Regions from separate parts of the Bradyrhizobium sp. KBS0727 genome, predicted to be linked through region 1. Evidence: predicted binding sites of a transcription regulator. Region 1 holds the regulator's gene; each other region holds the start of a gene.

Region 1 (5,322 bases):
CCAACCTTCTCGGGTTATGTCGCCGTGCAGGTCCCGGAAAACGCCTGGAAGATTTATACCGACGAAGCCGTGCGCCAGATGTTTGCGTCCGCCGTGATCCGCAACGAGGTTCCTGTCGAGGAGCAGCTTGGGACGATGCCGTTCAATATGAACGAGCTCAGCAATTTCAAGAATGTCCGCACGCTGGCGCCCGGGGCCGCCGTCATTCTCGCCGACGGCGACGAAAAGACCGGCTTCGAAATCGCGCCCTTCATGATCGTCGGCCTGATCGGCTCCGCCCCGACCTCGCCCGATGATCGCGGCCGTTTTGCCCAGCAGATCGCGACCACGATACCCGGCGTGCGCGACGCCAAGATCACGATGTCGGAGCCGGTACGCATCGATGGCCAGCCCGGCTACGAGACGCGGATCGATGCCACCAGCGGCAAGGACAATACGCCTGTTACCGTCGTGCAGTGGCTGCGGTTCGGCGCCCAGACCTCGATGCGCATCATCGGCAGCTCGCCGCGCGACGACTGGAGCAAGGCGTTTCCGCGCTTCCGCGCGGTGCGCGACGGCATTCAGCCACGCAGCTGATCGGCGTATCGCCGATCGTGCCGAAGATTCAATCGCGCGCCGCCGTTTAGAGCCCGGTTCTGATTGAATCAGACGCGGGCGCTGCTTTTTTGTTTTGACGCGTTGTCTTTACGCGAACCGGCAACCACTTCGCTCGAAAACGCTGTAAGCTGCTTTACGCTCTGAGCCCGACCTGATTTGCTGGCTCCGGTCTTTGACAGGGAGATGCATCATGTTCGACCGAATGTTGGATCGCTGGCAAATTCTCGCGGGACTAGGCACCATCGCCGGCACGGCCGCGATGGCGACGGTTTTCCCGCGCGCGCTGCAGGCTGCTGCGATCAAGCCTGATGACGCATCGGCGCTGTTGGTGATCGACGTCCAGAACTGTTTCCTGCCGGGCGGCAGCCTCGCGGTGAAGGACGGCGATCAGGTCGTGCCCGTCATCAACCGCATCGCCAAAAACTTTGCCAATGTGGTGATGACGCAGGACTGGCACACCGCGGGCCATATCTCGTTCGCCTCATCCCATGCCGGCAAGAAGCCGTTCGAAACCGTCGATCTTCCTTACGGCAAACAGGTGCTGTGGCCCGATCACTGCGTGCAGGGAACCGACGGCGCGTCGCTGTCGAAGGACCTCTCGATCCCGCAGGCCGAGCTGATCATCCGCAAGGGTTTTCACAAGGACGTCGACAGCTATTCAGCGTTCACCGAGGCCGACGGCAAGACCACGACCGGCCTCGCCGCCTACCTGGAGGCGCGCCAGATCAAGCGCCTGTTCGTGGCCGGCCTCGCCACCGATTTCTGCGTGGCATGGACCGCGCTCGATGCGCGCAAGGCCGGCTTCGAGACCTATGTGGTCGAAGATGCCTGCCGCGGCATCGACACCCAGGGCTCGATGGCCAAAGCCTGGGCCGATATGGCCAAGGCCGGCGTCAAGCGCATCCAGTCCGCGGATATCGCGGCTTAGCTTCGCCTTACCTCTCCCGCTTGCGGGGGAGGTCGGATCGCATCGAGAGATGCGATCCGGGTGGGGGAAGCTCTCTCCACACGAACAGTTTGACTCGCGGCGACACCCCCACCCCAACCCTCCCCCGCAAGCGGGAGAGGGAGTGCAGTACCTTCACGGATGCAGCTCGATCTAATCTTAGTTCTGTTCGCTCGCCGCCGCGGCTGCCTTGGCGCCGCCCTTGGAGACGCCGACCAGCGCCGGACGCAGCACGCGATCGCCGATCATGAAGCCGGCCTGCACCACCTGAACCACCGTCCCTGATGGAACCGAGGGATCGGGCACTTCGTACATCGCCTGCTGGAAGTTCGGGTCGAACTTCTGGCCCGACGGATCGAACTTCTTGACGCCGTTCTTCTCCAACGTGTTGAGCAGCGAGCGTTCGGTCAGCTCGACGCCCTCGATGAAGGCCTTGATGCCGGGATCGGCGGTTTCCCTGGCCTCGGCCGGGATCGCATCGAGCGCGCGCTGCAGATTGTCGGCGATATCGAGAATGTCGCGCGCGAAACCAGTGATCCCATAGGTCTTGGAATCGGCGACCTCGCGCCGCGTGCGCTGGCGCAGGTTTTCCATTTCCGCCAGCGTACGCAGCGTCTTGTCGCGCGCGTCAGCCAGTTCCTTGGTCAGCGCCTCGGCTGATCCTTCCTCGGGATCGTCGGGCATGATGTAGGGCTTGGAGACCACGGGCTCGCCGCTCTGGGCCGCGTTCGCCGGGTCTTCATTCGGCCGGTTGGGATCGGTCATAAGGCTGCCTTCTCAAAAAACGCATCTGGTCAAATGGGGATTTGCTGCGGGGGATATCGTGCTTTAGGCGACGAAAATCAAGCGTTCATAACCGCTTTTGGGGGCAGCGGGGCTCGGATTAGCCGCCCAGCATCCGGCTGACGATCCGGGCCGCATAGTCCACCGTCGGAATCACCCGTGCATAGTTCAGCCGCGTCGGCCCGATCACGCCGAGAACGCCGACAATGCGGCCCGAGGCGTCGCTATAGGGCGCGATGATGGTGGAGGAACCGGACAACGAGAACAGCTTGTTCTCCGATCCGATGAAAATTCGCACGCCTTCGGCGCGCTCCGCCCGGCCGAGCAGGTCGATGACGCCGCGCTTGGTCTCGAGATCGTCGAACAGCGATTTGACCCGCTCAAGATCGTCCAGCGCATGCAGATCTTCGAGCAGATTGGCGTGGCCGCGCACGATCAACTGCCGGTCCTCGGTTTCGCCGCCGGACCAGCCGGCGATGCCGGCCGCGATCACCTTCTGCGTCAGTTGATCGAGTTCGGCGCGGCTAGCCGTGAGCGCGGTTTCGAGTTCCAGCCGGGCTTCGGCGAGCGTTCGCCCGCGAATCCGCGAGTTGAGGAAATTGGTCGCTTCCGTCAGCGCCGAAGGGGGAACGCCAGGCGGCAAGGTCAGGACGCGGTTTTCGACCTGGCCGTCCTCGCCGACCAGCACCACCAGCGCGCGCTCCGGCTCCAGCCGCACGAATTCAATGTGTTTCAGCCGCGAATTGGATTTGGCGGTCAGCACCACGGCGGCGGCCCGGGTCAGTCCCGACAGCCGCGTCAGGGCTTCGCCAAGGGCTGCCTCGACCGACTGCGCGCGGCCGACGGCGGCGAGCTGGGTCTGAATCGATGACTGCTCGGCTTCGGTGAGATCGCCGACCTGCATCAGGGCATCGACGAAGAACCGCAGACCAAGCTCGGTTGGAAGCCGGCCGGCCGAGGTATGCGGCGCGTAGATCAGGCCGAGCTGCTCGAGGTCGGACATCACATTGCGCACCGAGGCCGGTGAGAGCGGCATCGCGATCAGGCGCGAGATATTGCGCGAGCCGACGGGTTCGCCGGTCGCGAGATAACTCTCGACGATTTGACGAAAAATGTCGCGCGAACGCTCGTTGAGCTGGGCGAGCCCCGCATTCGGCGCGATCAGACCAATCGGATCGTGGTGGGCCAATATTTATTCCTCCCAGCCCCTCTAATCTGTCCATCCGGGGGGCCGATGACAAGCGCGCATTCCCGCAAAACAGGGGCAAAAACCCTTGCCGCTGCCCATTCCCCCTCCTACAAGCACCGCAACCGGTTTTTGCCTGATTTTTCGAAAGGATTCTCCCATGCGGCCAAGCCGCCGTGCGCCCGATCAGCTGCGTCCCGTGTCGCTGGAACGCGGCGTGGTCAAATATGCCGAAGGTTCCTGCATGGTGAAGTTTGGCGACACCCATGTGCTGGTCACCGCGACGCTGGAAGAGCGGCTGCCGCCCTGGCTCAAGGGTCAGGGGCGCGGCTGGGTCACGGCCGAATACGGCATGCTGCCGCGCGCCACGCTGGAACGTACCCGCCGCGAAGCCGCCGCCGGCAAGCAGGGCGGCCGCACCGTCGAAATCCAGCGCCTGATCGGCCGCTCGCTGCGCGCCGCCGTCGACCTCGAAGCGCTCGGCGAGCGCCAGATCACGGTCGACTGCGACGTCATCCAGGCCGATGGCGGCACCAGAACGGCCTCGATCACCGGCGCCTGGGTGGCGCTGGCCGATTGCATCGCCTGGATGAAGAACCGCAACATGATCAAGGCCAACAACGTGCTGCGCGACAATGTCGCGGCGATCTCCTGCGGCATCTATCAGGGCACCCCGGTGCTCGATCTCGACTATGCCGAGGACTCCGAGGCCGACACCGACGCCAATTTCGTCATGACCGGCGACGGCCGCATCATCGAGGTGCAGGGCACCGCCGAGAAGACGCCGTTCTCGCAGGACGAGTTCCTGGCGCTGATGGAACTGGCGCGCAACGGTGTCGCGCGTCTGGTGGACTTGCAGAAACTGGCCGTCGCGTAGTCTGATCGATCATGCACCGTCGAATCACCGGCCGGCTCGTGATCGCAACCCATAATCCCGGCAAGCTCGCCGAGATGCGGGAACTGCTGACACCGCATGGCGTCGAGGCGATTTCCGCGGGCGAGCTCGGGCTCGGCGAACCCGAAGAGACCGGCGATACGTTTCGCGCCAACGCTGCGATCAAGGCGATGGCGGCAGCGAAGGCCTCGGGGCTTCCGTCCTTCGCCGATGATTCCGGACTGGTGGTCGAGGCGCTGGACGGCGCGCCCGGGATCCACTCGGCGCGCTGGGCCGGCGAGACCAAGGATTTCACCGCGGCGATGACGCGGATCGAACGCCTGCTGCAGGAGCGCGGCGCCACCACGTCCGAGAAACGAAGAGCGCATTTCGTCTCGGCCTTGTGCGTCGCCTGGCCCGACGATCATCTCGAAGAGGTCGAGGCGCGCGCCGACGGAGTTCTGGTGTGGCCGCCGCGCGGCACGGCCGGCTTCGGCTACGATCCGGCGTTCCAGCCCGACGGACATGCGCGTACGTTCGGCGAGATGACCTCGATCGAGAAGCACGGCCTGCCTCCTTTGGGTTTGGGCCTGTCACACCGCGCCCGCGCCTTCGTCAAACTGGCGGAGATCTGCCTTGACTAACGGCAACCGCCCTCACCCTGGCCCTCCAAGAGCGAGCTCTGCTCGTCTCGGCCCGCAAGCGGGAGCGGGAAACAAGCAAGCGTTCGGCGTTTATGTGCACTGGCCGTTCTGCCTGTCGAAATGCCCCTATTGCGATTTCAACAGCCACGTTCGCCACGCACCGATCGACGAAGCGCGCTTTGCCAGCGCCTTTGCGCGCGAGATCGAATCCACGGCCGCGCGGGTGCCGGGGCGGCAGGTGTCCTCGATCTTTCTCGGTGGCGGCACGCCGTCGCTGATGCAGCCGCACACC
Region 2 (5,322 bases), 1.0 Mb from region 1:
CGGATTTTGCGGGCCGCCTTCCATGTGCCGCGGCAGATCGGGGCGCCGCGCCAGCATTTCCGGCGGCGGCGTCCAGGCCGGCCATTCCTTCTTGGCGGAGATCGTCTTGACGCCCGACCAGGTGAAGCCGGGACGGCCGACGCCGATGCCGTAGCGCATCGCCTTGCCGTCGCCCTGCACCAGGAACAGAAACTTGTTCGGCGTGTCGACGACGATGGTGCCGGCGCTTTCCTTGCCGTGATACTCGACCATCTGCTTTTCGTATTTCGGATCGAACGGCCGCTGCGCGGGTTCGGCCGCCTCTTCCTGCTGACGGATCATCGACTGCTGCGGATCCATCGGCGGCAGCAGCGAACGCCGGCCATATCCGCTATCCGGCTGCTGTTGATACATCGGCTGCTGCTGGTAACGGCCGCCCTGCGGCGCATCGCCGAACAGGAATTCGATGAAGCCGCCGCCCATCTGGCTGCGATCGGCGGAGGCGGTGCGCACCGGCGCCGGCTGCGCGGGCTCGCGGGCATAAATGACGGAGGGTCCAGCAAATGGCGAAGCGTCAATTGCTGCGGCCTGGTCGGCGAAGCAAAGGCAAGACACACTCGCGAGGAGCGCAAGGGAGATTTTTGACATCGACGTACTCGTTACTGTTTCGTCACTGTTACTGCGGGGCAGCGCCTGCACGGCGCCGTTGCACGCAATCAATACAAACGAAAACCTAATCGGTTTGGTAAACGCAGACGGCGTTTCGATTCACCACGTCGTCGACCAGGCGCTGATTTGTCCGGTAGCGTTTATTTTGGGTGAACGCGGACCCTTCATGGTTAATCGGTGGTTTGCGCGTTCGCAAAGCGCGCCGCGGCATGTTCCCGCGTGAACCTGACGTTAAATCGCCTCGGTCTAAAACACCGGAAGTGAAGGGGTGGGAAAAAACTCATGTCGGTTAGTCGCAAACGTTTTCGTATCGAACAAGCCATTATGGGCGACGCGCCCGTGTCCGTGGTCGCCGAAGGCGGCGACATCGGCCCGATGCATCGCGAGATCATGTCCGAGCTGCGCTCGATCCGCGCCCAGATGGCCGCCGGCGGCGGTCACCACCGCGCGGCAGTGACCGAAACCGCGGAAGCCAGCGTCGCGCGCGAAGTCGCGGAGGCGCATACGCTTCTGGAAACCTATCGCGCCCAGATCGAACAGTGCGAAAAGCTCAAGGTCGAGCTCGACCTCATTCACGACGCCATCAACCGCACCAAGCGCGAAATCGCCGTGCTGCACGGCAAGAGTCACGACGGCGCGGAAATGGCCAAGGTCAATGGCGAACTCGGCGCCGTCGTCGGCGGCACCGAACAAGCCACCCAGCAGATTCTCGAAGCCACCGAGGCGATCGACCAGGCCGCCAGCGCGCTGTCGAAGAACATCTCGCCGGACCAGCAGAAGTTGCTCGCCGAGGATATCCAGGAACGCGTGATCTCGATCTTCGAGGCCTGCAATTTCCAGGATCTCACCGGCCAGCGCATCAACAAGGTGATGACGACGATGAAGTTCATCGAAAATCACATCAACGCGATGATGGACATCTGGGGTGGCGTCGACGCGATCAAGGCCCACGCCACGCCGATCGTCGATACCCGCGAAGGCGACGCCAAGCTACTCAACGGCCCGAAGCTCGACGGCGACGTCGGCCACGCCTCGCAGGACGACATCGACGCCCTGTTCGATTGAGATTTTGCTCCCGCCGCCTGGCGACACAAGGCGACGGCATCCGCAACGAAAAACGCCGGCAGCGATGCCGGCGTTTTTTTTGTTTCTTATTTGGCTCCGTCATTCCGGGATGGTGCGCTAGCACCAGACCCGGAATCTCGATATTCTCAGATGCGCACTCGCGCATCGTAGTTCGATGCTTCGCATCGCCCCGGAATGACGGCCTATCGTAAATGAAATCTCAGCTCACGCCCGCGGGGCGCAGCGCACATAGACCATGTTGCCGTAACGGACTGCGGCGTCCTTGTCGACGAAGCGCGTGACCAGCACCCGGCCGTCGAACGACACGATCTCGCGGTCCTGTTCGCCGGGGGTGGGTCCGGGCGGGCCGATATAGTTCTTGCCGCTCGGGCTGCCCTTGAGGCGCAGCTCCTGCGGCGTCGCCTGGTCGGCCAGATGCATGACCACACCGCCGGACTGCCCGGCGCTGATCACGTAAGGCTGCTTGCACTGTCCCCTCGCCGCGGCTTCGGTCCTGGCGCGGTCCGCCGGATTCTGGAACGAGGCGAGGCCCCAGCGGCCGACGATCTCGTCGGCGCGGATCGAGGCCGGCATTTCGGGGGCTACCCCGGGCTCGACCGGCTCGGGCGATGAACTCGACGACAGCGACGGCAGGCTCATGCTGCCGCACCCCGCGAGGAAAACCGTCAGCGCCGAAGCGATCGCCAGATTGGCAACCGTACGCGCATTATCTGAGCTGATCATTGCATTCCCCCGACCAATTCCTTAGCCGCCCATCCCGCAGCCAACCGCAAAACGCCTGCCGGAGCAATGACGCCCATTTAGTTACGCCACCGTTCCGATTTGGTTTCTCAACGAGCATCCTATATTGGCCTCACCAAGGCCTTAACCTTTTTTAGGCCTTGGCCTTCCCTTTGGCTCCCCTTGGGCACGCTTGCTTGACAGGAACCACGCCAAGTCATATTCCCCGGGCCTCAATTAGCACTCAAATGCAACGATTGCTAAGGGGACCTGCCGTCCCGCCCGGGATGGGTTCGAACAGCCGGCATTCCCAGCCATTTTCGATGGCAACCAGACCTGAAACCGAGCCTCCCATAGGAATTAAAGAGGAAACCTCATGTCCAAATCCAAATTCCGCCCGCTGCATGACCGCGTCGTGGTCAAGCGTATCGATGCCGAAGCGAAGACCAAGGGCGGCATCATCATTCCCGACAGCGCCAAGGAAAAGCCCTCGCAGGGCGAAGTCACCGCGGTCGGCCCCGGCGGTCGCGACGAGGCCGGCAAGCTGATCCCGATCGACCTCAAGATCGGCGACCGCGTGCTGTTCGGCAAATGGTCGGGCACCGAAGTCAAGCTCGATGGCGACGAACTCCTGATCATGAAGGAGTCGGACATCATGGGCGTGCTGAGCTAATTGCATTCAATAGCCGCCGCGCACGGCTCGTCGCTTCTTCCCTTCTCCCCTTGTGGGAGAAGGTGGCGCGCAAAGCGCGCCGGATGAGGGGTCTCTATCCGCGGAGACAGACCCCTCACCCGTCTCGAATGAGCTGACGCTCATTCGATCCACCCTCTCCCACAAGGGGAGAGGGGAAGAGACGCCCGGCAGGCAACCGTATCCAATTCATTCAAGGAGCAATTCAAATGGCTGCCAAAGACGTTAAATTTTCCGGAGACGCCCGTGATCGCATGCTGCGCGGCGTCGATATCCTCGCCAACGCGGTCAAGGTGACGCTCGGCCCGAAGGGCCGCAACGTCGTGATCGACAAGAGCTTCGGTGCGCCGCGCATCACCAAGGACGGCGTCACCGTCGCCAAGGAAATCGAGCTCGAAGACAAGTTCGAGAACATGGGCGCGCAGATGCTGCGCGAAGTCGCCTCCAAGACTAACGACACTGCCGGCGACGGCACCACGACGGCAACCGTGCTGGCGCAGGCGATCGTGCGCGAGGGCGCCAAGTCGGTCGCGGCCGGCATGAACCCGATGGACCTCAAGCGCGGCATCGACATCGCGGTGGCGGCCGTGACCAAGGACATCGAGAAGCGCGCCAAGCCGGTCGCCGCCTCCTCCGAGGTCGCCCAGGTGGGCACCATCTCGGCCAATGGCGACGCCGCCATCGGCAAGATGATCGCGCAGGCGATGCAGAAGGTCGGCAATGAAGGCGTCATCACGGTCGAGGAAAACAAGTCGCTCGATACCGAAGTCGACATCGTCGAGGGCATGAAGTTCGACCGCGGCTATCTCTCGCCCTACTTCGTCACCAATGCCGAGAAGATGACCGCCGAGCTCGAGGACGTCTACGTACTGCTGCACGAGAAGAAGCTCTCCGGCCTGCAGGCGATGCTGCCGGTGCTGGAAGCCGTGGTGCAGTCCGGCCGTCCGCTGTTGATCATCGCCGAGGACGTCGAAGGCGAGGCGCTGGCGACGCTCGTGGTCAACCGCCTGCGGGGCGGCCTCAAGGTTGCCGCCGTCAAGGCGCCCGGCTTCGGTGATCGCCGCAAGGCGATGCTGGAAGACATCGCGATCCTGACCGGCGGTCAGTTGATCTCCGAAGAGCTCGGCATGAAGCTCGAAAGCGTCACCGTCGACATGCTCGGCCGCGCCGGCAAGGTGGTGATCGACAAGGAGAACACCACGATCGTCAAGGGCGCCGGCAAGAAGAAGGACATCGAGGCCCGCGTCCAGCAGATCAAGGCGCAGATCGAGGAAACTACCTCGGACTACGACCGCGAGAAGCTGCAGGAGCGCCTGGCCAAGCTCGCCGGCGGCGTCGCGATCATTCGCGTCGGCGGCGCGACCGAGATCGAGGTCAAGGAAAAGAAGGATCGCGTCGAGGACGCCCTCAACGCGACCCGCGCGGCCGTCCAGGAAGGCATCGTGCCGGGCGGCGGCGTGGCGCTGCTGCGCGCCAAGAAGGCGGTCGGCCGTATCCAGAACGATAACTCCGACGTCCAGGCCGGTATCAATATCGTGCTGAAGGCGCTGGAAGCCCCGATCCGGCAGATCTCCGAGAATGCCGGCGTCGAAGGCTCGATCGTGGTTGGCAAGATCCTCGAGAACAAGTCCGAGACCTTCGGCTTCGACGCGCAGACCGAGACCTATGTCGACATGGTCGAGAAAGGCATCATCGACCCGGCCAAGGTGGTGCGCACCGCCCTGCAGGACGCCGCCTCGGTGGCCGGCCTCTTGGTGACGACCGAAGCCATGGTCGCCGAACTGCCGAGGGAGCCGGCTCCGGCGATGCCCGGCGGCGGTGGCGGTGGCATGGGTGGAATGGGCGGCATGGGCTTCTAAGCCCGCTGAACCCTTCCTGCCGTTCATCAGATCGAAGGCCGCCTCCGGGCGGCCTTCTTTTTTGGCCATTGGTTGAGGGGTTTGCTACTTACGAGCCTACCGATTCTGTGGTTTCAGGGAATTTCAAATGCGCGCGCTCTTGCTTTGCCTGCTCGGTCTGGTGACGGCCTCCCCGGATCTCGCTTTCGCCCAGATGAAACTCCCCACCAAGACCGCGCCGGGCTCCAGCGAGGTCCGGTATTTCACGTCGATCGACGGGCTGATGGACGGCAACGCCGATGTCGTGCTGAAGGAGACCCGCCAGGGCAAGACCGTCAC
Region 3 (5,322 bases), 2.9 Mb from region 1:
GTGGCAATCTGTGCTGCGCCGCTTGAGATCGCGGTCGCCCGCTGCAGCGAGCCTTGCGGCGCGATCAACGGCAGCAATGCCGCCAGCGCCGGGCTTTCAAAGGCGCCGACGATCCCGAGCACAAACGTCGCGATGAAGATGTGCGTCACCGTGAGCCAGCCGCCGAAGGCGCCGAGCGCGAGAAACAGCGCCGTCAGCGCCTCGACGACCTCGCAGACCTGCACGACGCGCCGGCGCTCGTAACGATCAGCGGCGTGTCCCGCCACAAACAGCAACAGCGCGGTGGGCAGAAATTGGACCAGCCCGATCATGCCGAGATCGAAGGCGCTGCCGGTCATGTCGTAGACCTGCCAGCCGATGGCTACCGCCCCGATCTGGCTGGCGAAGCGCGAAAAGCTGCGCGACAGCAGAAACAGCAGGAACGATCTGTGCTTGAGCAGATCGCCGGCACCGACGGGCGGAATCGAAGACATGATTGAGCGGTGGCCGACGCGATCACCGTTGTCAATGGCCGCGAAGGACATGCGCAACAGCATTGCACTTTAAAGCGGGCCCCTGCCATAATCACGCGAGGGGGCTTTGGGATCATGCTGCAATTGCAATCGGCGTTCGGCGTGCTGGCGTTGCTGGCGCTGGCCTGGGCGCTCGGCGAAAACCGCCGCGCGGTCTCGTTGCGGCAAATGGCTGTTGGCCTTGTGGTCACGATCCTGACCGCGCTGGTGCTGATCAAGCTGCCGCCGGTGGCAAAAGCGTTCGGCGCCATCAACGATGCCGTCAGCACGATCGCGGCCGCCTCCCGCGCCGGCACTTCTTTTGTATTCGGCTATCTCGGCGGCGGCGCACTGCCGTTCGATCTCAAGGCGCCCGGCGCGGATTTCATCCTGGCGTTCCAGGCGCTGCCGATCATTCTGGTGATGAGCGTGCTGACGACGCTGCTGTTCTACTGGCGCGTGCTGCCGCCGATTGTGCGCGGCATGGCCTGGGTGCTGGAGCGCACGCTCGGCGTCGGTGGCGCGGTCGGGCTTTCCACCGCCGCCAACATCTTCCTCGGCATGGTCGAGGCGCCGCTGTTCATCCGACCCTATCTTGCACAACTGACCCGCAGCGAATTGTTTCTGGTGATGACCGGCGGCATGGCCGGGATCGCCGGCACCGTGCTGGTGCTGTACGCCACGCTGCTGGCGCCATTGATCCCCGACGCCGCCGCGCATTTCGTCATCGCTTCCGTGCTCGGCGCGCCGGCCGCTATCCTGATCAGCCTGATCATGGTGCCGGAAACGTCCGACCAGCGCACCGGCGGGTCGCTGGCGGACCCCGACCTGCACGCGAGCAGCACGATGGATGCGATCGTCAAGGGCACCACCTCAGGCCTCGAACTGCTGCTCAACATCATCGCGATGCTGCTGGTGCTGGTGGCGCTGGTCTATCTCGCCAATGCCATCCTCGGCCTGCTGCCCGAGATCGGCGGCGCCAACATTTCGCTGCAGCGGCTACTCGGCTATCTGATGGCGCCGGTGTGCTGGCTGATGGGCCTGCCGTGGCCGCAGGCGGTCACCGCGGGAAGCCTGATGGGCACCAAGACCGTGCTCAACGAACTGATCGCCTATGTCGACCTGTCAAAGCTCGGCACCGAGGCGCTCGATCCGCGCTCGCGGTTGATCATGCTGTATGCGATGTGCGGCTTTGCCAACTTCGCCAGCCTCGGCATCATGATTGGCGGCCTCGGCACCATGGCGCCGGGCCGCCGCGACGAGATCAATGCGCTCGGGCTGAAGTCGATCGTCTCGGGCACGCTGACGACCTGCCTGATGGGCGCGATCGTGGGGGTGATGACGCCCTAGCCGTCATTCCGGGATGGTCCGAAGGACCAGACCCGGAATCTCGAGATTCCGGGTTCGCTTCGCGCCCCGGAATGACGGCTCACTAATCAGCTCGACAACTCCACCGTCTTGAACTCCGCCGGCAGGATCACTTCCAGCAGTTCGACGTCGTCGGAATAATCCATGATCAGGTGCTTGATGCGCGGCGGCTGGGTCCAGGCGCTGCCTTCTTTCATCAGCGTCTCGCCCTGGCCTTCCATGTAGGTCTTCACCCAGCCCTTGAGCACATAGACCATCTGGAATTCGACGTCGTGGTAATGCAGTTTTGAGACTTCCGCCGGATTGCACGGTCCGATCAGCCGGATCACGTGCGCCTGCGCCAGACCGTGGCTCGCATCTGATATGCCGAGGTCGCGATACATGGCATAGGTACGCAGGCCGTCGGCTTTAAAATCTTCTTCGCGGTGATGGCTGATGGCGATGCGCTGCTTCGGCCGCGCCTTTGACTTCACCGTCTTCTTGACCGCGGGCACGCCCCTCGCCTTGGACTTGACGGTCTTGCGCGCGGTGGATTTGGCGGATGCCTTGTGGCCCGCCCATTTCTTCTTCACCGCGGTTTTGGCGGCGGCTCTTGATGTCGTTTTCTTGGCCATTGGTGCCTCCCGTATGTTGGTGACCGGAGGCTAACACAGAATGGATTTCGTAGGGTGGGTTAGGCGACTTGTCCGCCGTAGCTCAACGAGCGAAGGCGGAAGCCGTAACCCACCATTTGATGCGACGGCCAAGAGGGTGGGTTACGCTTGCGCTAACCCACCCCACGCATCTCGCTAGATCAATGCAGCCTGAACACGCCGTCGACGGCGCGCAGCTCGGCCGGCTTGATCAGCTTGGAATGCGCGACCGTGACGGAGTACAGCGGACCGTCGAGCTTTTCCTGCCAGAAGGCGAGGAAATCCTTCAGCGCCGGAAATTTCGGAAACAGATCGTAGTTCTGCCAGACATAGGTCTGCAGCAACGAGGGATGATCCGGCATCCGATACAGAATTTGCGCCGTCGTCAGCCCGTAACCCAGCACCTGCTTCCGGAAATCGTCGGAAACAACCCCAACCCGCGAGACCATGCCAACCTCCATTGGTGGAAGCGCATTTCACGTGGTGGCCGCACCGAGCCACCCCGGCGGAGATGCGCTCACATGAGAGAAATGTGACGCACGATACCAACCCATCACAAGCCTAAATGTTTAACGATCTGTTGAAAAAGTTCGCGTTAGCAGCAGCTTACCGCACGTGCTAATACGGGGTCGGACGCTTCGTTTGGCCAATTAAGGATGATTAACAAAATTGGCAGGCGTCACATTTGAGTGCCAAATTTTCTGCTAGAAGCCCTTGTTCCCCGCACAAGACTGGCTTATCTCCAGCCCAGCCGAGCTAGCACTCGCTGGCACGGACTGCCAAAATTCCAGAATCTGACAACATCTTCATAAACTTAGGAGGACTGCATGAAATTCCGTCCGCTTCACGACCGCGTTGTGGTCAAGCGCATCGACGCTGAAGAGAAGACCGCTGGCGGCATCATCATTCCGGACAGCGCCAAGGAAAAGCCGTCGCAGGGCGAAATCACCGCCGTGGGCCCGGGTGGCCGTGACGAAGCTGGCAAGCTGATCCCGATCGACCTCAAGGTCGGCGATCGCGTTCTGTTCGGCAAGTGGTCGGGCACCGAGGTCAAGCTCGACGGCCAGGAACTGCTGATCATGAAGGAAAGCGACATCATGGGCGTCCTCACCGACGTTCCCGCGACCAAGAAGAAGGCCGCCTAAGCTTTACCCGCACACGCTCACCCTGAGGGGCGCCTGCGAGGCGCCTCCCCAAAGGGTGAGACCCAGACATCAACTCAGGGAAATCAAATATGTCAGCTAAAGAAGTCAAATTCGGCGTCGATGCCCGCGACCGCATGCTGCGCGGCGTCGAGATTCTCGCCAACGCCGTCAAGGTGACGCTCGGCCCGAAGGGCCGCAACGTCGTGCTCGACAAGTCGTTCGGCGCTCCCCGCATCACCAAGGACGGCGTCACTGTCGCCAAGGAGATCGAGCTCGAGGACAAGTTCGAGAACATGGGCGCGCAGATGGTGCGCGAAGTCGCTTCCAAGTCGGCCGATGCGGCCGGCGACGGCACCACCACCGCGACCGTGCTCGCGGCTGCGATCGTCCGTGAAGGCGCCAAGTCGGTTGCCGCCGGCATGAACCCGATGGATCTGAAGCGCGGTATCGACCTGGCTGTGGAAGCCGTGGTCGCCGACCTCGTCAAGAACTCCAAGAAGGTCACCTCGAACGAGGAAATCGCCCAGGTCGGCACCATCTCCGCCAACGGCGACGCCGAAATCGGCAAGTTCCTCGCCGACGCCATGAAGAAGGTCGGCAACGAGGGCGTCATCACGGTTGAAGAAGCCAAGTCGCTCGAGACCGAACTCGACGTCGTCGAAGGCATGCAGTTCGACCGTGGCTACATCTCGCCCTACTTCGTCACCAACGCCGACAAGATGCGCGTCGAATTCGACGATGCCTACATCCTGATCAACGAGAAGAAGCTCTCCAACCTGAACGAACTGCTGCCGCTGCTCGAAGCCGTGGTGCAGACCGGCAAGCCGCTGGTGATCGTGGCCGAAGACGTCGAAGGCGAAGCTCTCGCCACCCTCGTCGTCAACCGTCTGCGTGGCGGCCTGAAGGTTGCGGCCGTCAAGGCTCCGGGCTTCGGCGATCGCCGCAAGGCCATGCTGCAGGACATCGCAGTGCTGACCGGCGGCCAGGCGATCTCGGAAGATCTCGGTATCAAGATGGAGAACGTCACCCTGCAGATGCTCGGTCGCGCCAAGAAGGTGATGATCGACAAGGAAAACACCACCATCGTCAACGGCGCCGGCAAGAAGGCCGACATCGAGGCGCGCGTTCAGCAGATCAAGGCGCAGATCGAGGAAACCACCTCGGACTACGACCGTGAGAAGCTGCAGGAGCGTCTGGCCAAGCTCGCGGGCGGCGTCGCGGTGATCCGCGTCGGCGGCGCGACCGAAGTCGAAGTCAAGGAGCGCAAGGATCGCGTTGATGACGCGATGCATGCGACCCGTGCGGCGGTTGAAGAAGGCATCGTGCCGGGCGGCGGCGTCGCCCTGCTGCGCGCCTCCGAGCAGCTCAAGCGCATCAAGACCGCCAACGACGACCAGAAGACCGGCGTCGAGATCGTGCGCAAGGCGCTGTCCGCGCCGGCCCGCCAGATCGCGATCAACGCAGGCGAAGACGGTTCCGTCATCGTCGGCAAGATCCTCGAGAAGGAGCAGTACAACTACGGCTTCGACTCGCAGACCGGCGAATACGGCAACCTGGTCTCCAAGGGCATCATCGACCCGACCAAGGTGGTTCGCGCGGCGATCCAGAACGCGGCCTCCGTCGCGGCTCTCTTGATCACCACCGAAGCCATGATCGCCGAACTGCCCAAGAAGGGCGGCGCAGGCG

Evidence for each region. Region 1 encodes HrcA, which represses chaperone genes, less so after heat shock. Its sites were predicted from a motif close to GTTAGCACTCNCNNNNNGNGAGTGCTAAC; they were not measured.
Region 2: groES (co-chaperone GroES) is a predicted target of HrcA. The motif match lies at 2,691-2,719, and genes of this name have one in related genera.
Region 3: FFI89_RS21560 (co-chaperone GroES) is a predicted target of HrcA. The motif match lies at 3,247-3,275, and genes of this name have one in related genera.

Annotation. Positions count from the first base shown of each region.
Region 1 is NZ_CP042176.1:180,872-186,193, forward strand. It holds gene FFI89_RS00840 (hypothetical protein) at 1-576, shown strand, start outside; gene pncA (bifunctional nicotinamidase/pyrazinamidase) at 800-1,525, shown strand; gene grpE (nucleotide exchange factor GrpE) at 1,703-2,308, opposite strand; gene hrcA (heat-inducible transcriptional repressor HrcA) at 2,427-3,515, opposite strand; gene rph (ribonuclease PH) at 3,673-4,389, shown strand; gene rdgB (RdgB/HAM1 family non-canonical purine NTP pyrophosphatase) at 4,401-5,030, shown strand; gene hemW (radical SAM family heme chaperone HemW) at 5,125-5,322, shown strand, end outside.
Region 2 is NZ_CP042176.1:1,223,304-1,228,625, reverse strand. It holds gene FFI89_RS05760 (L,D-transpeptidase) at 1-627, opposite strand, end outside; gene FFI89_RS05755 (protein phosphatase CheZ) at 931-1,713, shown strand; gene FFI89_RS05750 (hypothetical protein) at 1,939-2,457, opposite strand; gene groES (co-chaperone GroES) at 2,831-3,127, shown strand; gene groL (chaperonin GroEL) at 3,355-5,004, shown strand; gene FFI89_RS05735 (hypothetical protein) at 5,132-5,322, shown strand, end outside.
Region 3 is NZ_CP042176.1:4,586,738-4,592,059, forward strand. It holds gene FFI89_RS21540 (MFS transporter) at 1-473, opposite strand, end outside; gene FFI89_RS21545 (NupC/NupG family nucleoside CNT transporter) at 588-1,841, shown strand; gene FFI89_RS21550 (cupin domain-containing protein) at 1,928-2,473, opposite strand; gene FFI89_RS21555 (usg protein) at 2,653-2,940, opposite strand; gene FFI89_RS21560 (co-chaperone GroES) at 3,319-3,636, shown strand; gene groL (chaperonin GroEL) at 3,726-5,322, shown strand, end outside.